Parafrankia irregularis: one gene and its partner. The protein of the gene in region 1 interacts with the protein of each later gene in a pairwise test. Links are inferred from orthologs where the notes say so. Each region holds a gene or a part of one and is shown in the gene's direction. Other genes may lie near its edges.

What was found.
Region 2: the proteins of aceE (region 1) and nth interact in binary tests that used the Escherichia coli proteins (3 or more experiments, as listed by UniProt). The link is inferred for Parafrankia irregularis from one-to-one orthologs.

Annotation. Positions count from the first base shown.
Region 1 is NZ_FAOZ01000039.1:20,873-24,583, forward strand. What follows is about bases 43-3,440. They hold aceE (pyruvate dehydrogenase (acetyl-transferring), homodimeric type), read left to right. Parts: upstream 43-423; coding sequence 424-3,240; downstream 3,241-3,440. UniProt on the Escherichia coli protein: Component of the pyruvate dehydrogenase (PDH) complex, that catalyzes the overall conversion of pyruvate to acetyl-CoA and CO(2).
Region 2 is NZ_FAOZ01000019.1:63,555-66,861, reverse strand. The notes cover bases 115-3,108. They hold nth (endonuclease III), read left to right. Parts: upstream 115-1,245; coding sequence 1,246-1,971; downstream 1,972-3,108. Other genes in these bases: AWX74_RS24555 (cupredoxin domain-containing protein), read left to right, coding at 2,762-3,108; AWX74_RS24560 (NUDIX hydrolase), read left to right, coding at 1,968-2,765; AWX74_RS24570 (hypothetical protein), read right to left, coding at 891-1,127; AWX74_RS24575 (Crp/Fnr family transcriptional regulator), read right to left, coding at 115-458. In the rest of the region: more of AWX74_RS24575, read right to left, coding at 1-114; more of AWX74_RS24555, read left to right, coding at 3,109-3,187; AWX74_RS24550 (MarP family serine protease), read left to right, coding at 3,242-3,307. UniProt on the Escherichia coli protein: DNA repair enzyme that has both DNA N-glycosylase activity and AP-lyase activity. The DNA N-glycosylase activity releases various damaged pyrimidines from DNA by cleaving the N-glycosidic bond, leaving an AP (apurinic/apyrimidinic) site.

The DNA of each region.
Region 1 (3,711 bases):
CATGCCGCCGGCCGTACCGTCGGCGCGGGCCATCGTCCGGGTCGTTGTGCCGCCTGTCACCGGGCGCTGCCAGCCGGCCCGTTATGGACCGGTTGGGTTTGTCACACGGCTGTGCGGGTGCTCGCGCGGGCCCCGGGCGCGGTCGGCCCCATGGCCAGCCCGCGCGCACACGGTGCGCAGCCGGACGAAGCATGACGTCTTGCACGATCCGCGATCTGCGCCGAACCTGGCACAGCAATCACGACAACCGGTTGCTGGATGCTGACTGATGGTCATATCACCACGATGCATCCGGTGATATCGGGCCCTGTCGATCCAGTTTTGTTACCAATCAGTAGGCAGGGCGTGCGTGACGGCAGTGTCGAGACGGAGCACGATAGTGAGGAGGCATCGGCCAGGAGCTACGGAGAGCAGGAGTTAGGCGTGGCGCAGGACACAACACGGAAGTTCTCGGTGATCACCGACGGGCTCCCGAGCCAGTTGCCGGACATCGATCCGTCCGAAACCAGCGAATGGCTTGAGTCCCTGGATGCTGTCATCGAGGAGTCGGGGCGGGGCCGCGCGCGGTTCCTCATGCTCAAACTCCTCGAGCGAGCACGTGAGAAGGCTGTAGGCGTACCGGCTCTGACGAGTACGGACTTCATCAACACGATCCCACCCGAGCAGGAACCCTGGTTCCCGGGTGACGAGCACGTGGAACGACGCATCCGCGCCTACATCCGCTGGAACGCCGCCATCATGGTGAGCCGCGCCAACCGTCCCGAATACAACGTCGGCGGGCATATCGCGACCTATGCGTCGAGTGCCAGCCTTTACGAGGTCGGTTTCAACCACTTCTTCCGCGGCAAGGACCACCTGACCTCCTCGCCCGGCAGCGACTCCGGCGACCAGATCTTCATCCAGGGCCACGCCTCGCCCGGTATCTACGCACGCGCCTTCCTGGAAGGGCGCCTCACCGAGGCACAGCTGGACGCCTTCCGGCGGGAGGGCGAGCCGGGCGGGCTGTCGTCCTACCCTCACCCGCGTCTGATGCCGGATTTCTGGGAATTCCCCACCGTCTCCATGGGCCTCGGCCCGATCGATGCCATCTACCAGGCTCGATTCAACCGCTACCTGCTCAACCGGCAGATCAAGGACACGTCCCGCAGCAAGGTGTGGGCGTTCCTCGGTGACGGTGAGATGGACGAGCCGGAGTCGATCGGCGCACTCGGTGTCGCCGCCCGCGAGGAGCTCGACAACCTCATCTTCGTCGTCAACTGCAACCTGCAGCGCCTCGACGGTCCCGTCCGCGGCAACGGCAAGATCATGCAGGAGCTGGAGTCGACGTTCCGCGGCGCCGGCTGGAACGTCATCAAGGTCGTCTGGGGCCGTGACTGGGACCCGCTGCTCGCCCAGGACACCGACGGCGTCCTCGTGCACCGGATGAACACCACGCCCGACGGCCAGTTCCAGACGTACTCGACGTCGGCCGGCGACTACATCCGGGAGAACTTCTTCGGCGCGGACGCCCGGCTGCGCCGCATGGTCGCCGGCCTCACCGACGACGACCTGCGCAAGCTCTCCCGCGGCGGCCACGACTACCGCAAGCTCTACGCGGCCTACAAGGCGGCCACCGAGCACACCGGCCAGCCCACCGTGATCCTCGCCCACACGATCAAGGGCTGGACGCTGGGCAAGGACTTCGAGGGCCGCAACGCCACGCACCAGATGAAGAAGCTCACCAAGTCGGAGCTGAAGGAGCTGCGCGACCGGCTCTACCTGGACATCCCCGACGCGGCGCTCGACGGCCACCTGCCGCCCTACTACCGCCCCAGCGCGGACTCCGAGGAGATCCAGTACATGCGGGAGCGCCGGGCGGCGCTCGGCGGTTCCATCCCCCGTCGGGTCGTCCGGGCCCGCCCGCTCACCCAGCCGCCGGCGTCGATCTTCGACGAGCTGCGGCGCGGTTCGGGCAAGCAGCCGGTGGCGACGACGATGGCCTTCGTCCGCCTCCTCAAGGACCTGATGAAGACCAAGGAGATGGGCGCCCGGTTCGTGCCCGTCATCCCGGACGAGGCCCGCACGTTCGGGATGGACGCGATGTTCCCCACGGCGAAGATCTACTCGCCGCACGGGCAGCGCTATGAGGCCGTCGACCGTGAGCTGCTGCTGTCGTACCGGGAGTCCGAGGCCGGTCAGATGCTGCACGAGGGCATCAGTGAGGCCGGCTCGATGGGCTCGGTGATCGCGGCGGCCACGGCGTACTCCACCCACGGCCAGTACATGATCCCCGTCTACGTCTTCTACTCGATGTTCGGATTCCAGCGGACCGGCGACCAGATGTGGGCGCTGGGCGACCAGCTCGGCCGTGGCTTCCTGCTCGGTGCCACCGCCGGGCGCACCACGCTCAACGGTGAGGGCCTGCAGCACCAGGACGGGCACTCGCTGCTGCTGGCGTCCACCAACCCGGCGTGCGTGTCGTACGACCCGGCGTTCGCGTTCGAGGTCTCGCACATCGTCCGGGACGCACTCGACCGGATGTACGGCGAGCGGGACGAGAACGTCTTCTACTACCTGACCGTCTACAACGAGCCTGTCCCGCAGCCGGCGGAGCCGGCCGGGCTCGACCCGGCGCAGATCCTCGCGGGCATGTACCGCTTCCGCACCGCCGACGAGCTCACCGGTGGCGACGGCGCGGCCGCGGGCGCGGCGGGCGACTCGTCCACTCCGCGGGCGCAGATCCTCGCCAGTGGCACCGGTATGCGCTGGGCGCTGTCCGCCCAGGAGATGCTGGCCGCCGACTACGGCGTCGCCGCCGACGTGTGGTCCGTCACGTCGTGGAACGAACTGCGTCGCGAGGCCCTCGTCTGCGAGCGGCACAACCTGCTCCACCCGGAGGAGGCTGCCGCGGTGCCCTACGTCAGCCAGATCCTCGCCGGCGCGCCTGGCCCGGCCGTCGCGGTCTCCGACTGGATGCGCGCCGTTCCGGACCAGATCTCGCGGTGGGTGCCGCAGGCGTACACCTCGCTGGGCACGGACGGCTTCGGCCGCTCCGACACCCGGGCCGCCCTGCGCCGCCACTTCAACGTGGACGCCGAGTCGGTGGTCGTCGCGACGCTGGAGGCACTGGCCCGCTCCGGCGAGGTCGAGCAGGCCGTCGTCGACGACGCCATTCGCCGGTATGGGCTACGCAAGGATGGCGTGGGCGAGGTCACTCTCAGCTCCGCCGTGGAGGTTTCCGAGCCGGCCGTCTCCGGCTGACAACCTCCCGGGCGGCCGACCTGGCCGCCCATCGGAGCCGCAGGCACCGCCCGCGGGTGGGTCTCCGGTATGGCCACCTGCGCAACCGGACGGCACCTGCCCGTGCACCTGCCGGGTCCACGGGCCCCCTACCCCCGGGGGTCCGTGGACCGCGGGTGGCGAACCGGGCCACCCGCGACACTGAGTGACGACACTCGCGGCACCCAATGGCACGCAGCGTAACCAAACATGGTCGCTACCCTCCGCGTTCACCGTGCTCCAGCCGCGCACCGGCTAGCATCTGTACTCCAACGATGCCACCAGCCCAGCGCTCCTTGTGACAAGCAGTCACCGACAATCAGTCCCTGATCGTCACCGGCGACACTATTGTCTCGGGAGTGACATCAAGGCCAACGGCCACGCGCGGCAGTCACGCGCGAGCCCGCGGTCCGCGACCACCGCGGAGCCCGCTCCGCGGAACCGGATCCGTCG
Region 2 (3,307 bases), on another replicon or contig:
GCCTTCGCGACGCGACCTGGCACATCGGTGAAGACCATGTCCGCCATCGTGTCGTTGGTCCGCCGCAGGCGACGGGCCAGCACACGCAGCAGCAGCGCCCCGGCTTCGGGCCGGGAGCGCAGCCACGGCCGCAGCGCGGTGTGATCCAGCGCGACGAGCGACGCGTCGGTCACGGCGGTCGCTGTAGCGGTGCGCGGTCCGGGATCGAACAGGGAGAGCTCACCGAAGAGGTCTCCCGGCCCCATCACGTACAGCAGGTTCTCCCGCCCGTCGGCGGACTGGCGTCCTATCTTGACCTTGCCGGAAAGAACCACGAAAACGCGGTCACCGACATCCCCTTCGCGAAACAGCACATCGCCACGGGTCACGTCCTGCCGGTCCAGGTGATCGGAAAGCGCCTGGCGGTCGGGCTCGGACAACCCGGCGAACAGCGGAACGCGGGCTAGCAGATCGTCCACGAGCTGAGCATGCCAGGGTGCGGGGCGTTGGGCACGGCCAGGGACCCCCATCGGCCTGGTCAGGTCACGCAGATGTACCCGAATACTCCGTTTCTGATACGCAAAGTGACCGTGGACGCACCACCAAAGTGGCGAGAGTCACAATCCGCCTAGCACGGTCGATTTCGGGGCCCGCACCCGCCCCAAGCGGCGCGATCGGGCCAGACGCGGCACAGGTCACATCGGCACAGTCCGGAACAACTGCTGGACATCCATGATCGACAGGGCCGAGAGCGGCCTGAACCCCCTTGACTCCGCCGGCAACCGACACCAGCCCCACCAACGGTGGGTTCGGACGGACCGAGGGCTCGGGCGGACCGAGGGCTCGGACGGACCGAGGGGCCGGGCAGGCCGAGGGTTCAGCAGAGTGGCAGGTTCGCCGGGGTGGCGGGTTCAGGCGGCCCGGTGCTTGCCAGGCGGAGTGCGGCGCAGCCGGCGCCGGTAACGCTCCAGAGCCGCGGGCATGCCCTGCTGGACGAAGGTCTCGACCTCGTCCGGGCGGGCGCTGTCGAAGAAGCCCTCGATGCCCTTGCCGACGTCGGCGGCGTTGAGGGGACGCTCGACCCGCTCCATCGCGAGCAGCAGCCCGAGCAGCAACAGGGGGACCGTAACCGCGGCAAATGCAATCATGGCCATCCCATGGTCCCCGATGACGCCGCCCGCCACGCGTGCGGGGGGTCGACGCGCCCGCACGGGCCACGATCAGACACCGACCGGCGCGGGCGGCCCGGCAGATACTCTGCGAGGTATGGGTATCACCGTCGACGCGACTGCAGAGACGGCCCTGGCCCGCACCCGACGAGCGCGACGCATCGTGCGCGCCCTCGGTGAGCTCCACCCGGACGCACGCATCGCGCTGCACTTCGGCAATCCGCTGGAGCTGCTGGTGGCGACGGTTCTGTCGGCCCAGTGCACGGACAAGAAGGTCAACGAGGTCACTCCCGCCGTCTTCGCCCGTTACCGCAGCGCCGCCGCCTACGCCGCGGCGGACCGCGACGAGTTGGAGGGCCTGCTGCGCCCCACCGGCTTCTTCCGGGCGAAGGCCAACTCGCTGATCGGCATCGGCGCCGCTCTCACCGAGCGGTTCGCCGGCGAGGTGCCGGGCCGGCTGGCGGATCTGGTGACGCTGCCAGGCGTGGGCCGCAAGACCGCGAACGTCGTCCTCGGGCACGCTTTCGGCGTCCCCGGGATCACGGTCGACACCCACGTCGGCCGGCTGTCCCGGCGTTTCGCGCTCACCTCCGAGACGGACCCGGTCCGGGTCGAGACCGACCTCGCGGCACTGATCGAGCGGCGGGACTGGACGATCGCCTCGGATCGGATGATCTTTCACGGCAGGCGGATCTGCCATGCCCGGCGGCCCGCGTGCGGGGCCTGCGCGATCGCCCGGATGTGCCCGTCCTTCGGCACCGGCCCGACCGAGCCCCTGCAGGCCGCGCGGCTGGTGCGCGGCGACGCGGAGGCCGCCCGGTGAGCACCCCGGATCAGACCGGCCTCACGCCGGGCCCCGCGCCGCGACGCGCGCCGGCGAACGTGTCCGCCGCCGGTGGCACGCCGGTCCCCGGGTGGCTGGCGGGGCTGGTCGGCGCGGTCGGCGCGGGCATCCCGGTGCAGGTGCGCCAGCCTGGTGCAAACCGGCCGGGCGGGCGGCAGGCCGCCGTCCTGATCCTGTTCGGAGAGGGCCCGGACGGGCCGGACGTCCTGCTGCTGAAGCGGGCCGCCGACCTGCGCAACCACGCCGGGCAGCCCGCCTTCCCCGGAGGCAGCGCCGACGAGACGGATGTGTCGCGCGCCGCGACGGCGCTGCGCGAGGCGGAGGAGGAGGTCGGGCTCGACCCGTCCGGTGTCGAGATCCTCGCCACCGTCAGCCCGCTCTACCTGGCCGCGAGCCATTTCCATGTGACGCCCGTGCTGGCCTGGTGGCACACCCCGAGCGCGGTGGTGGCCGTGGACCCGGCGGAAACCTCGTCCGTCGCCCGCGTCCCCGTGGCCGAGCTCGCCGACCCGGGTAACCGGATCCTGCTGCGCCATCCGGCCGGTTTCGGCAGTCCGGCGTTCCGGGTCCGCGGCATGACGGTCTGGGGATTCACCGCCGGCATTCTCGACGCACTGCTGCGGGCCGGTGGGTGGGAACGCCCCTGGGACACCGCCACCCCCGTCGACGTACCGGAGATCACCGCGGCGATCTCGAAGGCGATGGCACTCCCCCGAGCGGTGGTAGAGCCCCGCATCTCCCCTGACGAAGCGGGCGGTACGGTCGGAGGATGACCTCAAGATCCGCCCGGAACGGGCTGGTCGCACTGGTTGCGGCCGTGACGCTGTTCACCGCCCTGACCGGCTGCGGCGGCGGTGGAGGCGACGACATGGCGCACGGCGGGCCGTCCGCCACCGCGACCCTGACGGCCACGGTCAGCGACGGCGTCCAGGTCTTCGATGTCGTCGGTCAGGTGAACCAGACCTTCTCCGCCGGTGAGCTCATCGCCCACCCGGGAACGATCCGGGTCAACTTCTCCGTGCCGAAGGGTTCGGCTCCGCACAACTTCGTCATCGACACGCTCCCCGGCGCGACCACCAGGATCGTCGCGGCCGGCCAGTCCCAGTCGGTCACCTTCACCGCGTCCAAGCCCGGTCGATATCCGGTGGTCTGTACCCTGCATAAGGGAATGACCGCCACTCTTGTGATCCTCTGAACTGCGATCCTCCGAACACGATGGTGATCTTCTGAACCTCGACGCGGGCCCCTGGTGAACCTTCTCGACCTCGTTCTGATCGCGCTGACCGTGATGTTCGCGATCTCCGGATATCGCCAG